4 regions of the Streptomyces bacillaris genome follow, and region 1 is predicted to be linked to each of the others. Evidence: riboswitches for the same ligand, from Rfam matches in the RefSeq annotation. Region 1 holds a riboswitch; each other region holds the start of a gene.
The links. A riboswitch is a leader RNA that binds a small molecule or an ion and turns the genes downstream of it on or off. The one in region 1 is predicted to bind cobalamin.

Region 1 (6,948 bases):
CGTGTCCCCGCTGACGCCCTTGTAGAGCTGCCACTGGCTGGGCAGCAGCCGGTCCCGGGTGGCCTGCGGGAGGCCGTGGAAGTAGCGGGTGTAGTCCGGGGTGAACTGCTCGAGGCCGATCTTGCTGTACTCCATCGGTGCGAAGGCCGGGGTACGGGCGAGCCAGGTGAGCCCCTCCGCGCCCTCGGGCCGCAACCTCAGCAGATCCAGCAGGACTTCGGCGCCCGACTGCCCCGACCCGACGACGGTGATGTGGCGGGCGGCGAGCAGCCGGTCCCGCTGGGCGAGGTAGTCGGCGGAGTGCAGGACGAGGGGTACGGGGTCGGCGGCCAGGGCCCTCAGCGGCTCGGGGACGTACGGCGCGGTGCCGACCCCGAGGGCGAGGTGCCGGGCCTGGGCGAGCCCGCCTCCCAGCGTCTCGCCGTCCGGGCCGAGCCGGGTGAAGTCGACGGCGAACGCGTCCTCCCCCGCGTCCCAGGCGATGGTGTCGACGCGGTGGCCGAAGTGGGTGGAGGGCAGTTCGGTGCTCACCCAGCGCAGGTAGTTGTCGAACTCGGAGCGGTGGATGTGGAAGCGCTCCGCGAAGTAGAACGGGAAGAGCCTGCGCCGGGTCTTGAGGTAATTCAGGTAGCACCAGGGGCTTGTGGGCTCCACCAGGCTCACCAGGTCCGCCAGGAAGGGGACTTGAAGAGTCGCTCCCTCGATGAGCAGTCCGGGGTGCCAGTGGAAGGCGGTGCGCTGCTCGTGGAAGGCGGTGCGCAGGCCGGGTACGCCGTCGGCGAGGGCGGCGAGCGAGAGGTTGAAGGGGCCTGCACCCACCCCCAGCAGGTCGAGAGGCGGTGTTCGCGGTGCGGGCGTCATGCGGTTCCTCCAACGGATTTCGTGCGCGTCGGCAACGTCATGGCGACAGCCTTTCCTCGGCGGGGGCGGCGGTATCGCCTCCACCGCCTTCGCTGTGGTCATCGCCGCCGTCTCCTTCTCCGCTCGCCGCCCGTTCCGCCGCCTCCGCCACGAGATCGAGCAGCGGCAGCAGGTCGGCCGTCGCCGCGACGGGGTGCAGGAGCGTGGCCTTGAGCCAGAGCCGGTGGTGTCCGTCACCGTCCTCGGCCACCGCCCGCCCCAGGACTGCCCGGCCGTCCAGGAGCAGGGTGCGACGGACCTCCGCGACGACGGCGTCCCCGGCCTCCGGTCCCAGTGCGTCGGCCACGACCGGCCGGAACAGCACGGTGCTGATCCCGATCGGGCCCGGCCGACGGCGCAGTGCGGGCCGGGCGTCGACGGCCCGGCCGAACTCCTCCGCCGTACGTACGCAGTGCTCGACCAGTTCGCTCAGTCCACGGCGGCCGAGCGCCCGGAAAGTGGCCGCGATCTTCAGCGCGTCGGGGCGCCGGGTCGTGCGGATCGAGCGGCCGAGCAGGTCGGGCAGCCCGGCCTCGGTGTCGTCGTCGGCGTTGAGGTAGTCGGTGCGCAGGGAGAGCGGGGCGAGCAGGGCGGTGTCCGCGACGGCCAGCACTCCGGCGGCGACCGGCTGCCAGCCGAGCTTGTGCAGGTCGAACGTTACGGAGACGGCGCGGTCGAGCCCCTTGAGCAGGGGCGCCAGGCGCTCGCTGAAGAGGAGAGGCCCGCCGTATGCCGCGTCGACGTGGAGTTCGGCTCCGTACCGCTCCGCGATGTCCGCGATCTCGGGGAGCGGGTCGATCCGGCCTTCGTCGGTGGTCCCGGCGGTGGCGACGACCAGGGCCGGCGCGCCGTCGAGTGCGGCCAGGGTGCGGTCGAGGGCAGCGGGGTCGATGCGGCCGTCGGTGCAGGGGACGACGACCGGGGCGGGGAGGCCGAGCATCCAGGCGGCCCGGTGGACGCTGTGGTGGGCGTTGGCGCCGGTCATCACGCGGAGGGGGCCGGGCGCGGCCCGTTCGCGGGCGAGGAGCAGGGCGACCAGGTTGGATTCGGTGCCGCCGCTGGTGATGAGGGCGTCGGGGGCGGGGGCGTCCGGGTGGACGAGCCGGGCCAGGGCGGCGGTGGTCAGCTCCTCGATCACCCCGGCGGCGGGCGCCTGGTCCCAGGAGTCCATCGAGGGGTTGAGGGCTGCCCCGGCCACCTCCGCCGCGACCGCCACGGCGAGGGGCGGGCAGTGCAGATGGGCGACGCAGGCGGGGTCGGCCGGGTCGGCGGCGCCCTCGGCCACCGCCCGTACGAGATCCGCGAGGGCCGCCTCGGCGCCGACGCCCTCCTCCGGCAGCACCGGGTCGCACAGGGCGGCGGTCCGCCGGGCCACGGCATCCGGACCTCCGGCGGGCAGGGGCCCGCCCCGGGCGCGGGCGGCGGTCTCCAGCGTGTCCAGGACGACCGAGGTCAGGGCGCGCAGCCGGCCGGGCCCGTCGGCGCCGCCTGCGAGGAGGTCTCCCGTACCGCCGCGCTCCAGGGGGAATTGGGCGGGGCCCTGAGCACGCTCCATGGCGAAGCCCTTCGATCGGAGTGCAAGATCCACAACCGGGATTCGCTGGTTAGGCTAACCTAACTCCCCCGTCGGGGAAGAATGCACTCCGGCCACCCGCCCCGACCGGCCGGGCTTCCGAACGAGCGTGCCCCCGACCGAAGTCGGGGGCAGCGGGTCTCAAGTGCGGTGACCCGGTACGGAAACGGCGGTGGCCGCTCCCGCACCGGGGCGGATCATGCCGCGTCGGTGGGCAGCTCCGCGCGGATCTCCCGCGCGGCGGCGACCAGGTTCTCCAGGGAGGCCCGGGTCTCGGGCCAGCCGCGGGTCTTCAGGCCGCAGTCGGGGTTCACCCACAGCCGCTCAGCCGGGATGGCCTCAAGCCCCTTGCGCAGCAGGGCCGCCGCTTCCTCGGTGCTCGGGATGCGCGGGGAGTGGATGTCGTAGACGCCGGGTCCGGCCTCGCGCGGGTAGCCATGGGCGGCCAGTTCGCGGGCGACCTGCATGTGGGAGCGGGCGGCCTCCAGGCTGATGACGTCGGCGTCGAGGTCGTCGATGGCCTGGACGATGTCACCGAACTCGGCGTAGCACATGTGGGTGTGGATCTGGGTGTCCGGCCGCACCCCGGAGGTGGCGAGGCGGAAGGACTCGGTCGCCCACTCCAGGTACGCGGCGTGCCCGGCGGCGCGCAGGGGCAGCGTCTCGCGCAGTGCGGGCTCGTCGACCTGGATCACCGAAGTACCGTTCGTCTCCAGGTCGTTGACCTCGTCGCGCAGGGCGAGGGCGACCTGGCGGGCGGTCTCGCCGAGCGGCTGGTCGTCGCGGACGAAGGACCAGGCGAGCATGGTGACCGGCCCGGTGAGCATGCCCTTGACCGGGCGCTCGGTGAGCGACTGCGCGTACGCCGTCCAGCGCACGGTCATCGGCTCGGGGCGCGAGATGTCCCCGGCGAGGACCGGCGGGCGGACGTAGCGGGTGCCGTACGACTGGACCCAGCCGTGCTGGGTGGCGAGGTAGCCGGTGAGCTGCTCCGCGAAGTACTGCACCATGTCGTTGCGTTCGGGCTCGCCGTGGACCAGGACGTCGATCCCGGCCTTCTCCTGGAAGGAGAGGACCTCGCGGATCTCGTCCTTGATGCGCTCCTCGTACCCGGCCCCGTCGATCCGGCCGGCCCGCAGGTCGGCGCGGGCGGTGCGGAGTTCGGTGGTCTGCGGGAACGAGCCGATGGTGGTGGTCGGCAGCAGCGGCAGCCCCAGGTGGGCGCGCTGGGCGACGGTCCGCTCGGCGTACGGCTGGGAGCGGCGGCCGTCGGCGTCGGTGATGGCCGCCGTACGGGCCCGGACGGCCGGGTCGCGGGTGATGGGGGCGTCGGCGCGGGAGGCCAGGTCGGCCCGGTTGGCGGCGAGTTCGGCGGCGATGGCCTCGGTGCCCTGGGAGAGCCCCTTGGCCAGGGTGACGATCTCGGTGGTCTTCTGCCGGGCGAAGGCCAGCCAGCGCAGCACCTGCGGGTCGATGTCCTGCTCGGCCGTGGCGTCCAGCGGGACGTGCAGGAGGGAGGAGGAGGCCGAGACGTCGACGTGGTCCGCGAGGCCGAGGAGCGTGCCGAGGGTGGCGAGCGACTTCTCGTAGTCGTTGATCCAGATGTTGCGGCCGTTGACGACGCCCGCGACCAGCCGCTTGCCGGGCAGTCCGCCGGCCGCCGCGAGGTCGTCGAGGTTGGCGGCGCCGGACTCGGTGAAGTCCAGCGCGATCCCCTCGACCGGGGACTTGGCCAGGACGGGCAGGGCCTCCCCGAGCCGCCCGAAGTAGGAGGCGACCAGCAGCTTCGGCCGGTCGGCCAGGGAGCCCAGCTCGCGGTAGGCGCGGGCGGTGGCGTTCAGCTCGGCCGGGGTGCGGTCCTGGACGAGGGCGGGCTCGTCCAGCTGCACCCACTCGGCGCCCGCGGCCCGCAGGTCCGCGAGGACCTCGGCGTACACGGGCAGCACCCGGTCCAGCAGGGTCAGCGGCTCGAAGTCGGCGGCGACGCCGGGGGCCGCCTTGGCGAGCAGGAGGTAGGTGACGGGGCCGACCAGGACCGGGCGCGGGGTGTGGCCGAGCGCCAGGGCCTCCTTGAACTCCTCGACCTGCTTGGCGGAGTCGGCGGTGAACACCGTGTCCGGGCCCAACTCGGGTACCAGGTAGTGGTAGTTGGTGTCGAACCACTTGGTCATCTCCAGCGGCGCCACGTCCTGGGTGCCGCGGGCCATGGCGAAGTAGCCGTCGAGGGCGTCCGCGTCGACCGCCGCGCGGTGCCGCTCGGGGACAGCGCCGACCATGACACTGGTGTCCAGGACGTGGTCGTAGTACGAGAAATCACCGGTCGGCACTTCGTGGACGCCGGCCTCGGCGAGCTGCTGCCAGGTGCCCCGGCGCAGTTCGGCGGCGGTCTGCCGGAGGGTGTCCGCGTCGACGCGGCCCTTCCAGTAGCCCTCGATGGCCTTCTTCAGTTCACGGTTCTGACCCTGGCGGGGGTAGCCGTACACGGTGGCCCGTGCTGCCGCGGCTGCGGGCTTCGCTGTCACGTGACTCTCCTTCGCGAGCATGTCTCCAGCTGTTCCCGGAACGGAACGCGGACGCGAAGGAGTGACGGATCGGGCGGAAACACGACACGCTGACCGTGTCCGTCCACCCGACGGTTACGCCGACCCGCCCACGAGGTCACCGGGAACTCCGCACACGAACGGTCGCGTGCGGGCAACGGGCAGGTCTTCGGACTCGCGGGCACGTCTGCCGGGGGCAGACACCTAGTGGCCGTCGCTTCCCAGACCCGTCCGGGTCCAGTGCGTATGACGGCGGTCGTTCCCGCTCACCGCTGCGGGGCAGTCCCGGATTCCCACCGGGTTCCCTCTTACGACGCTCCCGTCCGGCTGACGGGGCGAACCAGCTGCACCGGTCACCCTAAGCGGACGACCGCCGGGCGCACACCGTTGTTCACACTTCGGACGGTGATATGAGACACGGACTCCGTACGGAGGGCGCCCGGCGGCTTCGGACGGCCCGGATTCCGCTCCTCTTCGCCCGTTCGCTGACTTCCGGTCAGCTCGTGGTGGCACGGTGACACAGATGTAACCGAATGGCGTAGGCGAGGCGGAACCACAGAGCGTCACAGGCCGTTCTTCTTGCCAATACACGGCCGCCGACCCGCGGCGGCGAGGAGAGAAGGGGAGCGCTGTATGAAGAAGACAGTCGGCTGGGCCCAGGACGGCGACGGCTGGACGATCACGGTGAACGGCACGCAGTACCGGGCCGTGGAGCGCGCCACCGACGGGCGCGTGGACAACTATCTGGTGCGGGGCAACGACCTGAGCGCCGAGTGCCCGAGCCTCGGCCATGGGCTCGGCCTGATCCGGGCGCACGAGTCCCGGAGCTGACCCCGGCAGGGCCCGACGACGAGGTGCGGCGCCGCCGCCCGCGCCTCGCCCGGCCCGCCACCCCTTGTCCGGGCCCCCGCCCACGGGCCGGGGCCCATCAGCGGCGCCGCACCACCCGACGCCTCCGGGATGCCGAGGCGCCCCTCAGCCCCTCGCGCCGCCCGGCGTCCCCGGCCCCTGCCGCAGCAGGTACGTGTCCATGATCCAGCCGTGCCGTTCGCGGGCCTCGGCGCGGACCCGGCTGATCCGGTCCGCGACCTCGTCGAGCGGGCCGGAGACCAGGAGTTCGTCCGGGGTGCCGATGTAGGCGCCCCAGTAGATCCAGAGCCCCCGGCCCGTCAGATGGGTGAAGCTCTCGTGGCCGTCGAGCATCACCACGATGTCGCCGTCGTCGTCCGGGAACCCCTCCGCGAGCCGTCGGCCGGGGGTGATGTGGATCGGGCGGCCGACCTGGTTCAGGGACGTACGGTGGCGGGCGGCGAGGGCGGAGACGCTGCTGATGCCGGGAATCACCTCATGGCCGAATTCCACCGTTCCCCGGTCCTGGATGTCCTCCAGGATCGCCAGGGTGCTGTCGTACAGGGACGGGTCGCCCCAGACCAGGAACGCCCCGCACTCCCCCGGTGCCAGCTCCTCGATGATCAGGCGTTCGCAGATGTCGGCGCGGCGGTGGCGCCAGTCGTGGACCGCCGAGGTGTAGCGCCCCCGGTCGTCCTGGGTGCGGTCCCGCCAGGGGTCCTCGGCCTCGACGACCCGGTAGGGGCCGGTGAGGTGTTCGGCCAGGATGTCCCGTCGCAGCCGGGTGAGGGACTCCTTCTCACGGCCCTTGCCGAGCACGAAGAAGACCTGCGCCCGGCGCATCGCCTTGATCGCGGCGAGGGTCAGGTGGTCGGGGTCGCCGGCGCCCATGCCGATGACGAGGATGTGGCGTGGTGGTGCGTCGCTCATGTCGGCCGATCATGCCAGGACGGGCCGGCCGGGCCGGGCAGGGGGCGAGGCGGCCACCGCACCGACCAGCACAGGCAGGCCCCCGGCCGGGGCAAGGGGCAAGGGCGCGCATGTCGGAGCGAGGCGGGGTGGACTTACTAGGACGTCCAACTATAT
Region 2 (6,948 bases), 5.4 Mb from region 1:
CCAGGTCCCCGACCCGGGCGGAGACATTGCCCGAGGTGCCGACGACCAGCCCGTCGGCGGCGCTGCGGCGGGCGGTGTCGACCACCTCCCGCCAGGCCCGGGCGACGGATTCCGGCTGCTGCTCGCTCATGGGGCGAGCGTAGGGGTGACGGCCCGGAAGCGGAACGTGATCCCCCACGTGACGGGGATCTCTTCCGGGCCCGGGACCGTCCGTCAAAGTCTTCGCCAACGAGGGGTAAAGGGCAGCCCAGCCGGTGCCCCAGGGGCCCCGCACAGCCCCTCGCGCACACAAACGGAACCGGCGCACTCCGGTTGGAGACACCACGGCGCCCCGCTCAGTTCATCTTCCGTTCACCCAGGTTGCCTACGGTCCACGAGCCACTGACGTCGAACGATTGCCTGGGTAAATGGAACACATCACGCTGCTGCTTGCGATTGTGGTCGTAACAGCTCTCGTGTTCGATTTCACGAACGGTTTCCACGACACCGCCAACGCGATGGCGACCACCATCTCGACCGGCGCGATGAAGCCCAAGACAGCGGTGGCCATGTCCGCCGTTCTCAACCTGATCGGCGCGTTCCTGTCGGTGGAGGTCGCCAAGACGATCTCCGGCGGGATCGTCAACGAAGACGGCATCAGAACAGAGGTCATCTTCGCGGCGCTCGTCGGCGCCATCCTGTGGAATCTCCTGACCTGGCTGCTGGGCCTGCCGTCCAGCTCCTCCCACGCCCTGTTCGGCGGTCTGATCGGTGCCGCCGTGATGTCGGCCGGCTGGTCCTCGATCAATGGCGGCACCGTCGTCACCAAGGTGCTGCTGCCCGCGATCGCGGCCCCCCTGGTCGCCGGTATCGCCGCGATGCTGGCCACCCGGCTCACGTACCGGATCAACCGGAACGTCACCGACCCGAACCAGCAGAAGTCGACCGCCAAGGGCTACCGGGCCGGGCAGATCGCCTCCGCCGGTCTCGTCTCGCTCGCCCACGGCACCAACGACGCCCAGAAGACGATGGGCATCATCACGCTGGCGCTGGTCACCAGCGGTGTCCTGGCCCCCGGCTCCAACCCGCCCATGTGGGTCATCGTCTCGGCCGGCATCGCCATCGCGCTCGGCACCTACCTCGGTGGCTGGCGCATCATCCGCACCATGGGCAAGGGCCTGACCGACCTCCAGCCGCCGCAGGGCTTCGCCGCCCAGACCAGCGCGGCCACGGTCATCCTGGCCTCCTCGCACCTCGGCTTCTCGCTCTCCACCACGCAGTCCTGCTCCGGCGCCGTCATGGGCGCGGGCCTCGGCCGCAAGGGCGGCGTGGTCCGCTGGTCCACCGCCACCCGGATGTTCGTCGCCTGGGGTCTGACGCTCCCTGCCGCCGCCCTGGTCGGTGCCGGTGCCGAGTTCCTCACCAAGCAGGGTCCGTGGGGCGTGGCCGCCACCGCGGTCATCCTCGTCGGCGGCTCCTTCGCCATCTGGGTGGCCTCGCGCCGCGAGCCGGTCGACCACACCAACGTCAACGACACCGAGGCCACGTCGGCGGACGAGCCGCAGGGCGTCGTCACCACCGCCATGGCCGCGGTCGCCCCGCCGCCCACCGCCGGTGCGGTCCCCGACCTCTCGACCACCATCCCGGCCCCGTCCGCGGCGCCCGACGACACGCCCCGCCCCGCGGCCACGGTGTAAGGACAGATCCGCATGAAAATCGACTGGGCAGCTCTCGCCTCCGTCTTCGGTGTCAGTCTCGTCGTCACCGTCGCACTGGTCGGCGTCTTCACCCTGGGCATCGTCGCCCTCTCCAAGCTCTCGGCCCCGGCCGACGGCACCACCCCCGCCGCCTCCGGCGGCACGGCAGCGCTGGCGCGCACCGGCGCGTACGCCGCCTTCGCGGCGTGCGTGGCGGCGGTCGCGTACGGCATCTATCTGATCGTCGCCTGACCCGCGCCGACCCACTCCATCGGGCCGGACACACCACCGTGTGTCCGGCCCGCTGCGCGTCCGCGTGTGCGTCTGCGCACACCGGGCCTCCGCAGGTCAACAGCAAGTTGACGGCCGTTCTCGCAGCGTGGTGGACTGCCTGGGCCATTACGGCGACAGGAGAGGAAGCCGGTGCGAATCCGGCGCGGTCCCGCCACTGTCACCGGGGAGCACTCCCCCACACCGGAGTCACGGCCCGCCGCACGCGGGCTGGAAGGCCGGGGGAACTGCGGATCCGGGAGCCAGGAGACTCTCGTCGCCGGACACGTCGAACCAGGGCGCGGACCCTGAGTTAAGGACCTGACGCCATGCCTGGCCGCCGAGCGCCGCAACTGCCGCCGTTGCCGTTGTTCCCGTACGTGCCGCTGTTCCCGTACGCCGGAACCTCCCGCCCCACGACGGCCTGACCCCGTGCGTGCCGATCGCGCTCCCCTGCGCGCCGATCGCCTTCCCGTACGCGCCGACCGCGCTCCTCTGCGTGCCGGGCGCGTCTTCGCGTACGGCGCCACAGCCGGGCTCGTCGCCGACGCCCTGCTCGGTGACCCCCGCCGGGGGCACCCCGTCGCCGGTTTCGGGCGGGTGGCCGCGCGCGTGGAGTCGCTGCTGTGGCGGGACGACCGGGGCCGGGGCGCGCTGCACACCCTCGTCTGCGCCGGAGGCGCCGTGGGGGCCGCCGCGCTGACCGCCCGTGCCGTACGGGGGCGCCCCGCGCTCGCCGTCGCGCTGACCGCCGCCACCACCTGGTCGGTCGTCGGCGGTACGTCGCTGGGCCGGGAGGCCCGCGCCATCGGGGGCGCGCTGGCCGCCGGGGACCTGGAGGTGGCCCGGGAGCGGCTGCCGCATCTGTGCGGGCGCGATCCGCAGGCCCTGGACGGGCCGGGGATCGCCCGCGCGGTGGTGGAGTCGGTCGCGGAGAACACCTCGGACGCCGTCGTCGGCGCGCTGGTGTGGGGCGCGATCGGCGGAGTCCCGGGGCTCGTCGGCTTCCGGGCCGCGAACACGCTGGACGCGATGGTCGGCCACAAGTCGCCCCGCTACCGCCGCTACGGCTGGGCCTCGGCCCGCCTGGACGACATGGTGGGCTGGCCGGGCGCCCGGCTGACCGCCGCGCTGGCCGTGGTGGCCGGCGGGCGGCCCGCGGAGGCGGTACGCGCCTGGAAGGCGGACGCGCACCGGCACCCGAGCCCGAACGCGGGCCCGGTGGAGGCGGCGTTCGCGGGGGCGCTCGGCGTACGGCTCGGCGGCACGCTCGCGTACGCGGGGCGCGTGGAGCACCGGCCGGTACTGAACGGGGCGTCCGGGCGGGAGGTCCGGGGCAGCGACATCGAGCGGGCCGTACGGCTCTCGCGACGGGTGAGCGCGCTGGCCCTGGGGGTGTGCGTGGCGGGACGGTTGGTGGCCGGGCACCTCGTCGCGGCACGGAAGCGGGGGCGGGCATGACAGGCGTGGGCGCGAGCGGTACGGCATCGAGCGGTGCGGTACGGGAACGGAGGCGGGCATGAGCGGCGGCGGGCTGCTGGTCGCGGGGACGACCTCCGACGCGGGCAAGAGCGTCGTCACGGCGGGCATCTGCCGCTGGCTGGTGCGCCGGGGCGTGAAGGTCGCGCCGTTCAAGGCGCAGAACATGTCCCTCAACTCCTTCGTCACCCGCGAGGGCGCGGAGATCGGCCGTGCCCAGGCCATGCAGGCCCAGGCCGCCCGGGTGGAGCCGACGGCCCTGATGAACCCGGTGCTGCTCAAGCCCGGCAGCGACCGGTCCAGTCAGGTCGTGCTGATGGGGAAGCCCGTCGGTGAGATGAGCGCCAGGGGGTATCACGGGGGCCGTCAGGAAGCCCTGCTCGGGACGGTCACGGACTGCCTGGAGCAGTTGCGGTCCACGTACGACGCGGTGATCTGCGAGGGCGCCGGGTCACCGGCCGAGATCAACCTCCGGCGCACCGACATCGTGAACATGGGGATCGCGCGGGCCGCCCGCTTCCCCGTGCTGGTCGTCGGGGACATCGACCGGGGCGGGGTCTTCGCCTCCTTCTTCGGCACCACGGCCCTGCTGAGCCCGGAGGACCAGTCGCTGGTCGCGGGGTATCTGGTGAACAAGTTCCGGGGTGACGTCTCGCTGCTGGAGCCGGGGCTCGACATGCTGTACGGGCTGACCGGGCGGCGTACGTACGGGGTGCTGCCGTACGCCCATGGGCTCGGCATCGACGAGGAGGACGGTCTGCGGGTCTCCCTGCGGGGTGCGGTGCGCGAGTCGGTCGTGGCGCCGCCGCACGGGGAGGACGTGCTGCGGGTCGCGGTCTGCGCGGTGCCGTTGATGTCCAACTTCACGGACGTGGACGCGCTGGCCGCCGAACCGGGCGTCGTCGTGCGGTTCGTGGACAGGCCCGATGAGCTGGCCGACGCGGACCTGGTCGTCGTGCCCGGCACGCGCGGCACGGTGAAGGCGCTGGCCTGGCTGCGCGAGCGCGGTCTCGCGGAGGCGCTGGTGCGGCGGGCGGCCGAGGGGCGTCCGGTGCTGGGGATCTGCGGCGGGTTCCAGGTGCTCGGTGAGCGCATCGAGGACGAGGTGGAGTCGCGGGCGGGGGTCGTGGACGGGCTGGGGCTCCTTCCCGTACGCATCCGCTTCGACCGGGCCAAGACGCTGGCGCGGCCGGTGGGTTCGGCGCTCGGTGAGGTGGTGGAGGGGTACGAGATCCACCACGGGGTGGCCGATGTACGGGGCGGGGAACCGTTCCTGGACGGCTGCCGGGTCGGGTCGGTGTGGGGCACGCACTGGCACGGGTCGCTGGAGAGCGATGCGTTCCGGCGGCGGTTCCTGGAGGAGGTGGCCCGGGCCGCCGGGCGGCGGTTCGTACCGGCGCCGGACACCTGTTTCGGGGTGCTGCGGGAGGAGCAGCTGGACCGGCTCGGGGATCTGGTGGAGGAGCACGCGGATACGGATGCGTTGTGGCGGTTGATCGAGGGGGGTGCGCCGCCGGGGTTGCCGTTCGTGCCGCCCGGGGCCCCTTCGGTGCCGGGTGACGTGGGTGCGGGTGCGTCGGAGAGCCGGGGCGCTGCCCCGGGCCCCGCTCCTCAATCGCCGGAGGGGCTTGATTTTGCCGGGTCCGCCGGGCTCGAGCAGGAAGCTGAACAGCATGTCGACGAGGAGGCCTTGTGAGTACGCCCTATCCCTTCACCGCGATCGTCGGGCAGGACGACCTGCGGCTCGGGCTGTTGCTGAACGCCGTCAGTCCGGCCGTCGGCGGGGTGCTCGTGCGGGGTGAGAAGGGGACCGCCAAGTCCACCGCCGTGCGGGCGCTGGCCGCGCTGATGCCCGAGGTCGCCGTCGTACCGGGGTGCCGGTTCTCCTGCGACCCGGCCTCGCCCGACCCGGCGTGTCCCGACGGGCCGCACGCGGAGGCGGCCGGGGTGGCGCGGGCCGCGCGGACCGTGGAGCTGCCCGTGGGCGCGTCCGAGGACCGGCTCGTGGGGGCGCTGGACATCGAGCGGGCGCTCTCGGAGGGCGTGAAGGCGTTCGAGCCGGGTCTGCTGGCCGACGCGCATCGCGGGATCCTTTACGTGGACGAGGTCAACCTCCTCCACGACCACCTGGTGGACCTACTGCTGGACGCGGCGGCCATGGGTGCCTCGTACGTCGAGCGCGAAGGCGTCTCCGTACGGCATGCGGCACGGTTCCTGCTGGTCGGGACGATGAACCCGGAAGAGGGCGAGCTTCGGCCGCAGTTGCTGGACCGGTTCGGGCTGACCGTGGAGGTCTCCGCGTCCCGGGACACCGACGAGCGGGTGGAGGTCGTCCGGCGCCGGCTCGCGTACGACGACGATCCCGAGGGGTTCGCCGCGCGCTGGGCCGAGGAGGAGAACGCCCTGCGGGAGCGGATCGCGGGTGCGCGGGCCCTGCTCTCCCGGGTCGTGCTCGGTGACGGCGTGCTGCGGCAGATCGCCGCCACCTGCGCCGCGTTCGAGGTCGACGGGATGCGGGCCGACATCGTGATGGCCCGGACCGCGACCGCGCTCGCCGCCTGGGCCGGGCGCGAGGAGGTCACCGCCGACGACGTACGGCAGGCCGCCCTGCTGGCCCTCCCCCACCGGCGGCGCCGCAACCCGTTCGACGCGCCGGGCCTGGACGAGGACAAGCTCGACCAGACTCTGGACGAGGCCGGCCCGCAGGAGAACAGCGACGGCGACGACGATCCCGACCCCGGCCCGGACGGCGGGGGCGACGGCGGTGGGGGCGGTGGCGTGCCGCCGCAGGCCGACGGGGAGGACCGTACGCCTCCACAGCCTCCGCAGGGGCAGGGCTCCGAGGGCGACTCTCCGTCCCCGGCCCCCGAGGGCTCGCCCGACGCGCCCGGGCGGACCGCCGGAGGTGAGCAGCAGCCCGTGGCCGCCGCCGAGCCGTTCCGTACGAAGATGCTCAGCGTGCCGGGGCTCGGTGAGGGCGCTGCGGGGCGGCGCTCCCGGGCCCGTACCGAGCACGGGCGTACGACCGGCGCGCGGCGGCCCGAAGGAGCGCTGACCAAGCTGCACCTGGCCGCCACCGTGCAGGCCGCCGCCCCGCACCAGCACGCGCGCGGGCGCAGCGGGCGCGGGCTCGTGGTGCGCCGGGACGATCTGCGGCAGGCCACCCGGGAGGGGCGGGAGGGCAACCTCGTGCTCTTCGTCGTGGACGCGTCCGGGTCGATGGCGGCCCGGCAGCGGATGAGCGCGGTCAAGGGGGCCGTGCTCTCGCTGCTGCTGGACGCCTACCAGCGGCGGGACAAGGTCGGTCTGGTCACCTTCCGGGGCAAGGAGGCCGAGGTGGCTCTGCCGCCGACCTCGTCCGTGGACGCGGCCGCCGCCCGGCTGGAGTCGCTGCCGACCGGGGGCCGCACTCCGCTGGCCGCCGGGCTGCTGAAGGCCCATGACGTGCTGCGGGTGGAGCGGCTGCGCGATCCGTCGCGGCGGCCGCTGCTCGTCGTCGTCACGGACGGGCGGGCGACCGGCG
Region 3 (6,948 bases), 4.1 Mb from region 1:
CCCGCCGGGGACGGCGCGGCCGTGCTCACGCTCACCGCCCTGGAGTGCCGCGCCTGGCTCGGCGCGCTCAACGACCTGCGCCTCACCATCGGCACCCGGCTGGAGGTCTCCGACGAGGACGAGGGCGAGAACGGCTCGCTCTACCGGCTCCCCGACAGCGACCCGCGCAAGCCCATGGTGATGGCCTATCTCTGGCTCGGCGCGCTCCAGGAAACGCTCGTCGAAACCCTGATGCCGTAATCGGGGCCGCTCCCGTCCCGGGCCGGTCCGCGCATACTCCGCGCACACTCCGTTCGCTCAACGGACGCTCAGATCCGGGTAATGATCGCCCCAAGACATAAGTGCCTTTCCTGGCGGATGGGGTTTCTTGTCCGCTTTTATCTGTGGGGTGCGCCACAGAATGTCCCACGGTGTCCTGTGACGGCCGTGATAAATCTTCACGATCGCCCGGGGACGCCACCCCTGTTCCCGGGGGTCGCCACGAGCCGGCCGAACGCCGGTGGCACTCCATCCATATCCGGGGGGATCAGGACCTGATCCGCAGCCTTGAGGGCGCGGATCGGCGTGGAGAAAGGCGCACCACACATGACATCGGCACGGGTCGACGAGGGACAGGCCGACAGCGGAAAGCCCGGCGCGGGCGCCGCGGCGGCCGAGACCAGTGGCGAGGGGTACCAGCGAGGTCTGGGAGCCCGTCAGATTCAGATGATCGCCATCGGCGGAGCCATCGGTACCGGGCTCTTCCTCGGCGCGGGCAAAGCGATCGACCGGGCCGGACCCAGCCTCATCCTGGCCTACTGCCTCGCGGGCCTGGTCATCTTCTTCATCATGCGGGCGCTGGGCGAACTGCTCATGTACCGCCCGGTGTCCGGCTCCTTCTCGGAGTACGCGCGCGAATTCATCGGCCCCTTCTTCGGATTCGTCACCGGCTGGACGTACTGGCTGTTCTGGGTCGTCACCGGAATCACCGAAGTCACCGCCGCCGCCACCTATATGACGTACTGGTGGGACATTCCCCAGTGGCTCTCCGCGCTCGTCTTCACCGTCATTCTCTACGGTGCCAACCTGATCTCCGTGAAGCTCTTCGGTGAGCTGGAGTTCTGGTTCTCCATGGTCAAGGTCACCGCGATCGTCGGCATGATCCTCATCTGCGCCGGCGTCCTGACCATCGGCTTCTCCGACGCGGGCGACACCGCGACCGTCTCCAATCTCTGGAACGACGGCGGGTTCTTCCCGAACGGCATCGGCGGCATGCTGATGACGCTCCAGATCGTCATGTTCGCCTTCCTCGCCGTCGAACTCGTCGGCGTCACGGCGGGCGAGTCCAAGGACCCCAAGACCGTACTGCCCAAGGCCATCAACACCGTGCCGTGGCGCATCGCCGTCTTCTACGTCGGCGCCCTGATCATGATCCTGTCGGTCGTGCCGTGGTCCACCTTCAAGCCGGGCGTCTCGCCGTTCGTGAAGGCCTTCGAGGAGATGGGGCTCGGCATCGGCGCCGCCATCGTCAACTTCGTCGTCCTGACCGCGGCGCTCTCCTCCTGCAACTCCGGCATGTACTCCACCGGCCGCATGCTCCGCGACCTGGCCATGAACGGACAGGGCCCGCGCGCCTTCACCAAGCTGACGAAGAACGGCCTGCCGCTCACCGGCACCACCTTCTCCGCCGCCCTGATGCTCGTCGGCGTCTGGATCAACTACCAGTGGCCGGGCGAGGCGTTCAACTACGTCGTCTCCTTCGCGACCATCTCCGGCATGTGGGCCTGGATCATGATCCTGATCAGCCAGATCCGCTACCGCCGCCTGGCCGACCAGGGCGTGCTCCCGCACTCCTCGTTCAAGGCCCCGGGCGCCCCGTACACGAGCTGGTTCGCGCTCTGCTTCATCGGCATGGTCATCGTGATGATGGCGGTCGACAAGGACGCCCGGATCTCGCTCTACTGCGCCCCGCTCTGGGCGCTGGTCCTCGGCGTCTCCTACCTGGTGCTCAAGTCGCGCAACCCGGAGAACACCGCCTTCGCCAAGCGCTGACCCGGGCTCCGCCGAGCATCCCACCTGCTTGCGCCGAGCACCGACCCCGAGGGTGGGCCGTCGACCACCACCCACCCCCCCTACGACCCCGAGGGCGGGCCCGATCACCCCGGGCCCTGGACCGGCCCTCCTCCCGGGCGCCCCGGCCACTCCCCTTCCCCCCACGGCCCGGCGTCCACCATGCGGGCCCTCACGTACCACCCACCGGTACGCGAGGGCCCGCATGCTCAGACCGACCGGCAACCGGGGGGCGGCGTCGCGGGGCTGGGCACGCGCATCTGCGGCGTTGTCGTCAATCACCAACTTCCCCAAGCTCTCGGCTTCGCTCGAACAGGGGAGACCCCATCGCGTTGACTCAATCCTCCGCCCTGCATCTGCACGCACCCAGCCCCGCTCCTTCTCCCACCCCCCGGTTCCCGGTCGGTCTTATCCTGGCGCCATGCTGACCATCACCCAGGCGCTCCACGACCAGATCGTCGCCCACGCCCGCGCCGACCACCCCGACGAGGCGTGCGGCGTGGTGGCGGGTCCGGCCGGGACCGGGCGCCCCGAGCGCTTCATCCCCATGCTCAACGCCGCCCGCTCGCCCACGTTCTACGAGTTCGACTCCGGCGACCTCCTCAAGCTCTACCGCGAGATGGACGACCGCGACGAGGAGCCCGTGATCATCTACCACTCGCACACCGCGACCGAGGCCTACCCCTCCCGCACCGACGTGACGTACGCCAACGAGCCCGGCGCCCACTACGTCCTGGTCTCCACCGCCGACACCGACGGCTCGGGCCCCTTCCAGTTCCGCTCGTACCGCATCGTGGACGGCGAGATCACCGAGGAAGACGTGCAGGTCGTCGAGGCGTACTGAGCCTCGCCGCTCCTTCCCGGGGGCCCCGCCGACCCTCCGGACCCGTCTGGCACACTGCACCCCAGACCCGAACACAAGGCAGCGGGAACCAGGAAGCCGGTGCGAATCCGGCACGGTCCCGCCACTGTGACCGGGCCCCCTCCCGTACGGACGACTCCCCGGTGGACGACTCCGCGCGGAAGGGCGGCCCGGAAGCCAGGAACTGGCCCGCCGCCTTCTCCCGCATCGACCAGGGGACGCGGAAATCCCCCGGAGAGGCCCCGCCATGTCCCGGCGCACCCCCGCGCTCATAGCCGCCGCCGTGCTGCTCCCGCTCGCCCTCACCGCCTGCTCCTCCTCGGAGACCTCCACCGAGGCCAAGGGCAAGCCCGAGGCCGCGGAGAAGAGCGACGGCTTCCCGTACACCGTCACCAACTGCGGTGTCACCACCACGTACAAGGCCCCGCCCAAGCGCGTGGTCACCATGAACCAGCACGTCACCGAGATCATGCTGGAGCTGGGCCTCACCAAGTCCCTCGTCGGCACCGCCTACCTCGACGACAAGGTCCTGCCGAAGTACGCGAAGGACTACGCCTCCGTTCCGGTCATCGCCAAGGAGTACCCCTCCTACGAGCAGGTCCTCGCCACCAACCCCGACTTCGTCTACGGCGGTTACGCCAGCGCGTTCGCGGCGGGCGACGGGCGCGGCCGGGAGGCGCTGAAGAAGGCCGGCATCGAGACCCGGCTCAACACCGAGAGCTGCGCGAAGGCCGACACCCCGATGGAGACCCTCTACGAGGAGATCCGCGAGGTCGGCCGCACCTTCGGCGTCACCGACCGCGCCGAGGCCTGGATCAAGCAGGCCAAGGCCGACAACGAGGCGACGGCGAAGAAGCTGGCGGACCTCAAGCCGCTCCCCGTCTTCGTCTACGACAGCGGCGACAAGACCGCGTTCACCGCGGGCGGCAAGGGCATCGGCAACGAGCTGATCAAGCGCGCCGGGGGCACCAACATCTTCGCCGACCTCGACAAGTCCTTCGGGGACGCCTCCTGGGAGAACGTCGTCGCCCGCAAGCCCGAGGCGATCGTGATCTACGACTACGGCTCCACCACCGTCGAACAGAAGAAGAAGCGCCTCCTCACCGACCCGGCCCTCGCGGACGTCCCGGCCATCAAGAACAAGCGCTTCGCGGTGATGCCGCTCTCCGACGTGGTCCTCGGTGTCCGCGTCCCCGCCGCCGTCGAGAAGCTCGCGGCCCAGCTCCACCCGGCGGCCACCACCCCGTGACCTGCCGCACCCCCGCACCGCGGCGGCTGCTCCGCTACACCCTGGTCGTCGGCGTCCTCGCCGCCCTCCTCGCAGCCGCCGTGGTCGCCGCCCTCGCTCTCGGCTCCGTCCGCATCCCGCCCGGCCAGGTCATCGACATCCTGACCGGGCGGGCGGACGCGAGCCCGTTCCGCACGATCGTCCTGGACGTGCGGCTGCCCCGGGTCCTGCTCGGCATCGTCGTCGGCGCCGGACTGGCCGTCATCGGCACGGTCCTCCAGGCCCTCGTACGGAACCAGCTCGCCGACCCGTTCCTCCTCGGCGTCTCCTCCGGGGCCTCCACCGGCGCGGTCCTGGTGATCGTCCTCGGCATCGGCGCCTCCCTCGCCACCACCGTCACGATCCCCGCCGCCGCCTTCGCCGGGGCGCTGCTCTCGCTGCTGCTCGTCTACACCCTGGCGCGCGGCGGGGGAGGCCTCACCACCAACCGGCTGGTCCTCGCCGGGGTCGCCGTCTCCTACATCCTCTCCGCCCTGACCAGCCTGATCCTGGTCACCTCCGCCCGCGCCGACCACCTCCAGGAGGTCCTCTACTGGACCCTCGGCGGCCTCGGTGCGGCCCGCTGGGACATGCTCGCGCTCCCCGTGATCGCCCTGATCGCCGGTACGGCCGTCCTTCTCACCCTGGCCCGCCCCCTCGACCTGCTCCTGGTGGGGGAGGAGGGCGCGACCGTGCTGGGCCTGGACACCGCCCGCTTCCGGGCCGCCGTCTTCGTCCTCGCCTCGCTGATGACCGGGGCGCTCGTCGCGTACAGCGGGGCGATCGGCTTCGTCGGGCTGATGGTCCCGCACATGGCCCGGATGGCGGTGGGCGCCTCGCACCGCGCGCTGCTGCCGGTGGTCGCGCTCGGCGGGGCGGTCTTCCTGGTCCTCGCGGACCTCGCCGCCCGCACGCTGGCCGCCCCGCAGGACATCCCGGTCGGCGTGCTCACGGCCCTGACCGGCGGCCCGTTCTTCCTGTGGATGCTGCGGCGCAGACCGGAAGGGGCACCGGCATGAGCCCCGTACGTACGGCTGAGGCCACCCGCGTGACCACACCGCCCGAAGGAGCCCGCCCGTGACCACCCTGCGCACCGAGGCCCTCTCGTACGGGACCGGCGAGGGCCGCCACCTCGTCGACGCGGTCGACCTCATCGCCGCCGACGGCGAGACGGTCGGCCTGGTCGGCCCCAACGGCAGCGGCAAGACCACGCTCCTGCGCTGCGTCTACGGCACCCTGCGCCCCACCCACGGCCAGGTCCTCCTGGACGGCGACGACCTCGCCACCCTCCCCGTGAAGGCCCGCGCCCGCCGCATCGCCACCGTCCCCCAGGAGAGCCACGCGGGCTTCGAGCTGACCGTCGGCCAGGTCGTAGCCATGGGCCGCGCCCCGCACAAGCGGTTCTGGGAGGCGGACAGCGCCGCCGACACCGCCCTGGTCACCGACGCCCTGGAGCGGGTCGGGATCGCCGCGCTCGAACCCCGTACGTTCGCCTCCCTCTCCGGCGGCGAACGCCAACGCGCCCTGGTCGCCCGCGCCCTGGTCCAGCAGCCCGCGCTCGTCGTCCTGGACGAGCCGACCAACCACCTGGACATCCGCTACCAGCTGGAGATCCTCTCCCTGGTCCGGGGCCTCGGCACCACCAACCTGCTGGCCCTGCACGACCTCAACCTCGCCGCGTACTACTGCGACCGCATCTACGTCCTCAAGGACGGCCGGGTCGTCGCCTCCGGCACCCCGGAAGAGGTGCTCACGGCGGAGCTGCTGGGCGAGGTGTACGGCGTCGCCGCCGAGGTCAGCACCCATCCGAAGACCGGCGCCCCCACCGTCGTCTACCTCCCGGAAGGGCCCGGCCGCCCCGCTCTGTCCGCATGACGGTCACCAACCATCCACCATGTGGGATCACACTCGGGTTTCCCGGCCGGGAATCGATACGATGCCCGCATGGTTCCCCATGACGTGAGCAACAGGACGCCGGGCACGCTGCTCGTCGCGCGGCTGCACGTCGACCTGTGCAGGCTCAAGAGCGCGATCTGTCCCCCGCCCGCAGCCTGACCGCGAGCCGCACGGCCTGACGGGCCGGGCCCGCGCGAGCCCCACGCACCACGCCCCACCCCCTGCGCGGGGGAAGAAACGCGCGCCCCACGCCACCTCCCGCTTTCGACAGGAGCCCACGCCATGGCCATCGAGGTCCGCATCCCGACCATCCTCCGCACCTACACCGACGGCGCCAAGGCCGTCGAAGGCAACGGGGACACCCTCGCCGACCTCTTCGCCGACCTGGACAGCCGCCACAACGGCATCCGTGAGCGCATCGTCGACGGCGAGCAGCTGCGCCGCTTCGTGAACGTCTACCTCAACGACGAGGACGTCCGCTTCCTGGACGGCATCTCCACCAAGCTCAGCGACGGCGACAACGTCACCATCCTCCCGGCCGTCGCCGGCGGCATGCGCTGATGCGGTACGACTCCCCGCTGGCGGCCGTGGGGAACACCCCCCTCGTCCGCCTCCCGCGGCTGTCCCCGTCCGAGGACGTCCGCATCTGGGCCAAGCTGGAGGACCGCAACCCCACCGGCTCGATCAAGGACCGCCCGGCGCTCCACATGGTCGAACAGGCGGAGAAGGACGGCCGGCTCACCCCCGGCTGCACCATCCTGGAGCCCACCAGCGGCAACACCGGCATCTCGCTCGCCATGGCGGCCAAGCTCAAGGGCTACCGCATCGTCTGCGTCATGCCGGAGAACACCTCGCAGGAGCGGCGCGACCTGCT
Region 4 (6,948 bases), 6.4 Mb from region 1:
GGTCCAGGACGGTCCGGGCCAGGGTGTCGACCCAGACGAGGAAGATCGCCCCGGCGAGCGCGGTGACCGGCAGGAGCCGCCGGTGGCCGGAGCCGGTGAGCGCGCGGGCCGCGTGCGGGAGGACGAGGCCGACGAAGCCGATCGCCCCGGCCGAGCTGACGAGGGCGGCGGTCAGCAGGGCGGTGGTGCACAGCAGCACGATCCGGGTGCGGGCGACGTCGACACCGAGCGCGGCCGCGGCCTCCTGCCCGAAGGCGAAGGCGTCGAGCGTACGGGCGTGGGCCAGGCAGATCACCAGGCAGACGGCGAGGACGGCGGTGCAGAGGGCCACTTCGCCCCACCCGACCCCGCTGAGCGAGCCCAGCAGCCAGAAGAGCACTCCGCGGGTCTGCTCGGCGTCGGCGGAGGTCATCACGACGAAGGAGGTCAGGGCGGAGAAGAGCTGCATCGCGGCGACCCCGGAGAGGACCACCCGGTCGGTGGTGGCGCCGAGGGTGTGGCTGAGCAGCAGGACCAGGGCGAAGGAGCAGAGGGCCCCGACGAACGCCCCGGCCGAGAGCGACACCGCTCCCCCGCCGACCCCGAGGACGACCACCACGACCGCCCCGGTGGAGGCCCCCGAGGAGACGCCGAGGACGAAGGGGTCCGCGAGCGGGTTGCGCAGCAGGGACTGCATCACCGTGCCGCACACCGCGAGCCCGGCCCCGCACACGGCGGCGAGCAGGGTGCGGGGCATGCGCAGGTTCCAGATGATGCCGTCCCGGATCGGGCTCAGCTCCGAGGTGCCGAAGCCGAGGTGGGAGGCGACGGCGGACCAGACGTCGGGGACGGAGATCCGGGCGGGCCCGATCGTGACGGCGACGGCTGTGGAGAGCAGCAGGAGCGCGAGTCCGCCGGTCCAGAGCAGCGCCTGGAACGGCGCGCCCACCCGCCGTGCCCCGGGGGACGTCTTCGCCGTCGGGTGGCCGGCGCTCACCCCGTGAGTCCGAAGTCGCGCAGCCCGGCGGCGACGCGCTCCAGTCCTTCGACCGTCCGGATGGTGGGGTTCATGGCCTGGCCGCTGAGCAGCACGTAACGGCGGTTCTTCACGGCGTCCATGGTCCTGGTGACCGGGTTGGACTCCAGGAACTCGATCTTCTTCTCGGCGCTCTCGGCGGTCTGCATGGTGCGGCTCAGGTCGCCGATGACCAGGACGTCGGGGTTGCGGTCGGCGACGGTCTCCCAGCTGATCTGGGGCCATTCGTCGTGGGTGTCGTCGAAGACGTTCTTCGCGCCGAGTTCCCTGGTGATGACGCCGGGGGCGCCGCAACAGCCCGCGAGGTAGGGGGCCTTGGAGTCGGAGAACCAGTAGAGGAGGGAGGCCTTCGAGCCGTCGATGCCCTCGGTGGCCTTCGCGACCCGCTCCTGGAGCTTCTTCACCAGGGCGTCGCCGCGCTCGGGGACGCCGAACACCTGGGAGAGTTCCCGGACTTCGGTGTAGACGCTGTCCATGGTGAGGGGCGCGGTACGGGCTCCGTCGCCGCCGCCGCTGTTGTCCTTGCCGACGCAGTCGGCGGGCGAGATGTAGGTCGGCACGCCCAGCTTCTCGAACTGTTCGCGCGGTGCGACGCCGCCCTTGGCGAGGGTGGAGGCGAAGGAGGCGGAGAGGAAGTCGGGCTCCTTGTCGAGGACCTTCTCCGAGGAGGGCCGGTTCTCGGAGATGCGCTCGACGCCCGCGTTGGCCTTCTCCAGGCCCTTCATGACCGGGTCGCTCCAGGTGGCGGTGCCCGCGAGCCGGTCGGCGAGGCCCAGTGAGAGGAGGATCTCCGTCGATCCCTGGTCGACCGAGACGGCCCGCTGGGGCGGCGCCTTGACGGTGACGGTGCGCCCGCAGTTCTTCAGGGTGACGGGGAAGCCGTCGGCCTGGTCGCCGCCCTCGGCGGAGGATGTGGTGGTCCCGCCGCCGCAGGCGGTGAGCAGGACGGCGGCGGCCGCGAGGAGGGCGGCGGTACGTATCGGGGCGGGGGTGGCCTGGGGCAGCACGGAGGACCTCGGTTGTCTCTGGGCCCAGCCGCGGAGCCCGTCGTACGGTTCCGTGCCCCGGGTGCGGGGCGCGGGTGCCAGCAGGTCTTCGGACTCGGGTTCGTCCGGGCGGGACGCCTTCCCGGAGCGTGTGGGTGCTCCAGTGGCCGTGGCCCCGCCCGTCCCCCTCACCGCTGCGCGTCAGTTCCGGTCTCGCACCGGATTCCCTGACCCCGTCGCCGGGGTTCGACTGGCCCCGGCAAGCTATCACGGGCCTTCGCCCAGGTCGGAGCCGGTGCGCGGGCCGCTCCCCCGTGGGCCGGTGCGGCGCGGGATCGTCCCGCCGCACCGGCCCGGCCGCCCCTCAGGGGGCCTGTCGGACGGTCTACGGGGCCTCCAGGGCGATCACCGCGTTCTGTCCGCCGAACCCGAAGGAGTGGCTGACGGCCCGTCGTACGGGCACCTCACGCGGGGTCTTGGTGACGCAGTCGATGGCGAACCCGGGGTCGGGGGCGTCCAGGTTGGCGATCGGCGGGACGATGCCGTGCTGGAGCGTCAGGACGGTCAGCCCCGCCTCAATGGCCCCGGCCGCCCCATGCAGTGGCCCAGGACGCCCTTGGGGGCGGTGACGGGCGGCCGGTGCGGGTAGGCCCGGCCGATGAGGGCGGCCTCGGTCGCGTCGTTCAGGGGCGTCGAGGTGCCGTGCGCGTTGACGTGCTCCACGTCCTCGGCCCGCCAGCCCGCGTCCCTCAGCGCCGCCTCCACGGCGGCCTGGGCGACCGCCCCGGAGGGGTGCGGGGAGGTCGGGTGGTGGGCGTCGGTCGTGGCGCCGGTGCCGGCGAGCAGCGCTCGGGGGGCCGCTCCCCTGGCCCGGGCGTCCGCCGCCCGCTCCAGGACCATGATCGCGGCGCCTTCGCCCATGACGAGCCCGGCCCGGTCGGCGGCGAAGGGGCGGCAGAGGCGGGCGGGGTCGCCGCCCTCCGGCCCGTCCGCGTCCCGCAGGGCGGCCGCGCCGGAGCGGGCGAAGCCGGTCATGGCGACCGGGAAGACGATCGACTCGGTGGCCCCGGCGATCGCGATGTCGCACTGGCCGAGCGCCAGCATGTCGCGGGCCACGGAGAGGGCGGTCACCCCGGAGGAACAGGCCGTGCAGGGCGCCAGGCTGGGGCCGGTGGCCTTCATCTGGATGGCGATCTCGGCCGCGGGCATGCTCGGGATGGTGAGCAGGATGCCCGAGGGCGAGGTGGCCTCGGGGCCGCGCCGCTCCAGGGCGACGGCCTGTTCGGTGAGTCCGGCGGAGCCTCCGCTGCTGGTGCCGACGACGACGGCGACGCGGGCGCCGTCCCAGTGGGCGGGGTCGAGCCCGGCGTCGGCCACCGCCTCCCGTGCGGCGAGGACGGCGAACTTGACGTACCGGCCCATCCGGAAGGCGCTGCGGCCGCCGACCGCTCCGTCCAGGTCGATGCCGGTGACCGTACAGGCGAAGTCGACGGCGCAGCCGTGCAGTTCGGGGACGGTGCGGGCGAAGGAACCGCCTCGGCAGACGCCGTCCCAGGTGGTGTCGGTGGTGTGGCCGGCCGGGGTGATCATGCCCAGGCCGGTGACGGCGATGGCGGGTCGGTTCATCGGGTGTTGCTCACCGGCACCGCACTGCCCGCCGCCTCGCCGCCGACGGCCGCGTCGATGAACGCGGTGATGTCGGCGAGCGTGGCGTCCTTGTAGAGCTTCTCGGAGTCGGCGGTGACCCCCAGGGTCTCCTTGATGATGACGGCGAACTCCGCGACGGCCAGGGAGTCCATCTCCAGGCTGTCCATCGTGGACTCCGGCAGGATCTCGGCCGCGGGCACCTTGAACGTCCCGGTGAGTACCTCGGTGATCTTCGGGTGGATGGTCTGGGTCTGCACGGCGTTTCCTCTCATCGGTTCATCGGCCCGCCGACGGCTTCATCAACCCATCGGGGGCTTGACGCGGGGCGGGTGGCTGAAATCAGCCCCCGCCGAAGTAACTGGATGAAGATCTTCCGGTTACGCCCTGGGGCGAACCGATTCATCTGCGCCCACCTGCGGCTTCTCGAACCACCGGGAGAGCACGGATGTGGTCCCCCAGTACGCCAGCAGCACCCCGCGCGTCCCGAGCGCCGCGACCTTCTCGCGCAGCGGCCGCCGCCGCTTGCTGCCACAGGCGGGCCGCAGGAAATCCGCCGTACGACGCCCGGCCCCGGCGCCCGTACGGGTGCCGCTCCCCTCTCCCGTGCGGCTGCCGCTCCCGCCCGAAGCGCCCGCCCCGGTCCCTGCCGGCCCGCGGTCCCGGTGCCAGGGCCCCTCCGGGTCGTCGTAGGCGTCCGCGTAACCGGGTCCGGCGATCGGCCAGTCCGACATCAGCCGCTCCGGCAGCGCGAAGGACCGCACCAGCTCGGGGGCGTGCCGGGCGACGGTCGCGATGAGCCGCTCCTCCGCGTCGGGCAGCGCGGACACCTGTCCGGCGGTCAGCCGTCCGGCGGCGAGGAGGTCGCCGCTGTTGCGGGCGATCCACCGGAGGGCGAAGAGCCGGTGCAGCTCGGTGAGCCGCTCGCGGGCCGGTCCTTCGGGCAGTGCGGCCACGGCCTGTTCGAACGCCTCGCCCGCCTGCCGGTAGCCGTACGCCTCCACCCCGCGCAGCGCCGGGCCCGAGGCGGCGTTCCACCGGCCGAGCGGGTCCCCGGCCGGGGCGGCGCTGATCCGCTCCCGGGCGCGGTCGAACCAGATGTCCTCCACCGCCGCGAGCAGCCGTCCCAGGAAGTGCGGGTCGTCCAGGTCGCCGGGCCCGTCCCCCTCCTCCTCGTCCCGGACCGTGACGCCGAACAGCATCTCGGCGGCGGCCTTGGCGTGGACGGCGAGGTTGTCGCCCTCGGCGGTGATCGCCCCCTCGATTCCGGTGAACAGCTCGGTCATGCCGTTGTTCTCCAGCAGCCCCTGCGCCCCGCACCGCTCCCGGCACTCGACGATGACGCCGCGCGCCTGCCAGGTGATCCACCCCTTGGCGACGGCGACCAGACGCTCCGCCTCGGCCCGGTCGGCAGCCGGGGCGGACTCCCAGCGGTCCAGTGCCCTGCGGTGCAGGAGGCTCATCGCGAAGACGGTGGCCATCGCCCCGGCGAGCGGGCCGTGGTGGCTGCGGTGCGCGTAGACGGGCACCCGCCGGTCGCCGCGCGCCCCGGAGACCAGCCGGTGGCCCGCGTACCGGATCGCGATCGCGAGGGTGACCCGGGCGGAGCCGACGGCGCAGGCGCTCATGGAGAGCTTGCCGGGGGTGACGCGCCCGATGGAGAGGAGGAACCGCCTTCTGCGGTTGGCCAGTCGGCTGGTGAACCGGCCGTCCGCGCCGATCCGCCCCTGCTCCCCGGCGAGCAGCGCCTCGCGCGGGACGAAGTACCGGTCGAAGGAGGTGAGGCAGTGGTCGACCGGGGAGCCCATCCGGGCGGGCAGCCGCCGCACCCGTACGCCGGGCAGCGCGGCCACGGCATCGGTGAGCGGGGCGAGGAAGAGGAAGACCCCGTGGTCGGTGCCGTCGGCGAGGAGCCGGGCGGCGACCACTCCGGTCTTGGGGCCCCCGGCGGGGCTGGTGTTGGGCATGAACTTCTGGGCGCCCGCGTGCGGGGTGTGCAGGACGAAGCCGTCGCGTTCGGGGTCGTACGTCGCGGTCGTCTCGACGGCCGCCGCGTCGTTGCCGTGCGCCACCTCCGTACAGAGGAAGGTGCCGATGTTCCGCAGCTCCAGGAAGTCCGACAGGTCGCGGAGCGTGCCTGGGTCGTGGTCGAGGAGGGAGCCGAGGAAGAGGTTGTAGTGGATGCCCGCGACGGTGGTCAGCGCGGGGTCGACCGGGCCGAGCCATTCGTGCAGGGCGGCCAGGGCGCGGGGGTCGGCGGCCAGCCTCGCGCCGCTGTCCAGTGCGTCGTTGAGGATGCGCAGCCGGTGGTAGGAGAGGGCGAGCCGCTCGTCGGGGGTGCCGCCACCGGGCCGCCGAAACGGTTCTGTTGTGATCAGCCGACGCCAGAAGGCGTGCTCCTGGCGGAAGTTGTCACCGTAGAGCGTTCGGGTGAGCAGATCGATCGTCGTGGACGGGGGCGTTTCATGCATGAATACGGTCACGACAGAGTAACGATCAAGGAACGGCGAGGACACCCCTCGCCGTTCCCGAACGGCCCTTTCGGGTCAGGCGCGTTGGAAGGCGAGCGCCACGTTGTGACCGCCGAAGCCGAAGGAGTGGCTAACCGCGCGTTCGACCCGCTGGTGGCGGGGCTCCTTCACCACGCAGTCGAGCGGGAAGGCGTCGGGGAGGGAGTCCAGGTTGGCGATCGGCGGGACGAGCGAACGTTCCAGCGTCAGGACGGTGGCCACCGCCTCGATCGCGCCCGCCGCCGCGAGGGTGTGCCCGATGACGCCCTTGGACGCGGTGACGGGCGGGCGGTGCGGGAAGAGCCGGGAGATGAGGTTGGTCTCCATGGCGTCGTTGAGGGGGGTGGAGGTGCCGTGGGCGTTGATGTGGTCGACCTCGCAGGCCGTCCACCCCGACTGGTCGAGGGCCGCCCGCACCGCGCGTTCGGCGCCGCGCCCGTCGGGGGCCGGGGCCGTGGGGTGGTGGGCGTCGGTGCTGGACCCGGCGCCGGTGAGCAGGGCGCGGGCCCGTACGCCCCGGGCGCGGGCCGCCTCCGCCCGCTCCAGGACGAGCATGGCGGCGCCCTCGCCGATCACGAACCCGTCCCGGTCGGCGGCGAACGGCCGTGACGCGCCCGCCGGATCGTCGGTACGGGTGGAGAGCGCGCCCATCCGTGCGAACGCGGTCACCACCAGCGGGGTCAGCACCGACTCGGAGCCGCCCGCCACCACGACGTCGCAGCTCCCGCCGAGCAGCAGATCCCGGGCGACGGCGACGGCGGTGGCCCCGGAGGCGCAGGCGGTGGCGGGGGCG

Region 2: linked by a shared signal. The riboswitch ahead of DJ476_RS27740 (cobalamin biosynthesis protein) and the one ahead of metE (5-methyltetrahydropteroyltriglutamate--homocysteine S-methyltransferase) in region 1 are both predicted to bind cobalamin.
Region 3: linked by a shared signal. The riboswitch ahead of DJ476_RS22205 (ABC transporter substrate-binding protein) and the one ahead of metE (5-methyltetrahydropteroyltriglutamate--homocysteine S-methyltransferase) in region 1 are both predicted to bind cobalamin.
Region 4: linked by a shared signal. The riboswitch ahead of DJ476_RS32545 (ABC transporter substrate-binding protein) and the one ahead of metE (5-methyltetrahydropteroyltriglutamate--homocysteine S-methyltransferase) in region 1 are both predicted to bind cobalamin.

Annotation. Positions count from the first base shown of each region.
Region 1 is NZ_CP029378.1:1,002,903-1,009,850, forward strand. Features, by position in the region: gene DJ476_RS04200 (lysine N(6)-hydroxylase/L-ornithine N(5)-oxygenase family protein) at 1-861, opposite strand, end outside; gene DJ476_RS04205 (pyridoxal phosphate-dependent decarboxylase family protein) at 899-2,455, opposite strand; gene metE (5-methyltetrahydropteroyltriglutamate--homocysteine S-methyltransferase) at 2,671-4,995, opposite strand; cobalamin riboswitch at 5,157-5,373, opposite strand; gene DJ476_RS04215 (hypothetical protein) at 5,647-5,844, shown strand; gene cobF (precorrin-6A synthase (deacetylating)) at 5,989-6,792, opposite strand.
Region 2 is NZ_CP029378.1:6,375,144-6,382,091, reverse strand. Features, by position in the region: gene DJ476_RS27755 (class II aldolase/adducin family protein) at 1-130, opposite strand, end outside; gene DJ476_RS27750 (inorganic phosphate transporter) at 408-1,676, shown strand; gene DJ476_RS27745 (hypothetical protein) at 1,689-1,928, shown strand; cobalamin riboswitch at 2,091-2,219, shown strand; gene DJ476_RS27740 (cobalamin biosynthesis protein) at 2,442-3,407, shown strand; gene DJ476_RS27735 (cobyric acid synthase) at 3,466-5,121, shown strand; gene DJ476_RS27730 (putative cobaltochelatase) at 5,118-6,948, shown strand, end outside.
Region 3 is NZ_CP029378.1:5,108,392-5,115,339, forward strand. Features, by position in the region: gene DJ476_RS22190 (DUF2017 domain-containing protein) at 1-240, shown strand, start outside; gene DJ476_RS22195 (amino acid permease) at 586-2,031, shown strand; gene DJ476_RS22200 (Mov34/MPN/PAD-1 family protein) at 2,471-2,893, shown strand; cobalamin riboswitch at 2,924-3,118, shown strand; gene DJ476_RS22205 (ABC transporter substrate-binding protein) at 3,159-4,160, shown strand; gene DJ476_RS22210 (FecCD family ABC transporter permease) at 4,157-5,197, shown strand; gene DJ476_RS22215 (ABC transporter ATP-binding protein) at 5,256-6,053, shown strand; gene DJ476_RS35715 (putative leader peptide) at 6,123-6,233, shown strand; gene DJ476_RS22225 (MoaD/ThiS family protein) at 6,357-6,635, shown strand; gene DJ476_RS22230 (PLP-dependent cysteine synthase family protein) at 6,635-6,948, shown strand, end outside.
Region 4 is NZ_CP029378.1:7,447,145-7,454,092, reverse strand. Features, by position in the region: gene DJ476_RS32550 (FecCD family ABC transporter permease) at 1-976, opposite strand, end outside; gene DJ476_RS32545 (ABC transporter substrate-binding protein) at 973-2,022, opposite strand; cobalamin riboswitch at 2,085-2,271, opposite strand; partial or broken gene DJ476_RS32540 (beta-ketoacyl-[acyl-carrier-protein] synthase family protein) at 2,387-3,627, opposite strand; gene DJ476_RS32535 (acyl carrier protein) at 3,624-3,905, opposite strand; gene DJ476_RS32530 (acyl-CoA dehydrogenase family protein) at 4,026-6,116, opposite strand; gene DJ476_RS32525 (beta-ketoacyl-[acyl-carrier-protein] synthase family protein) at 6,192-6,948, opposite strand, start outside.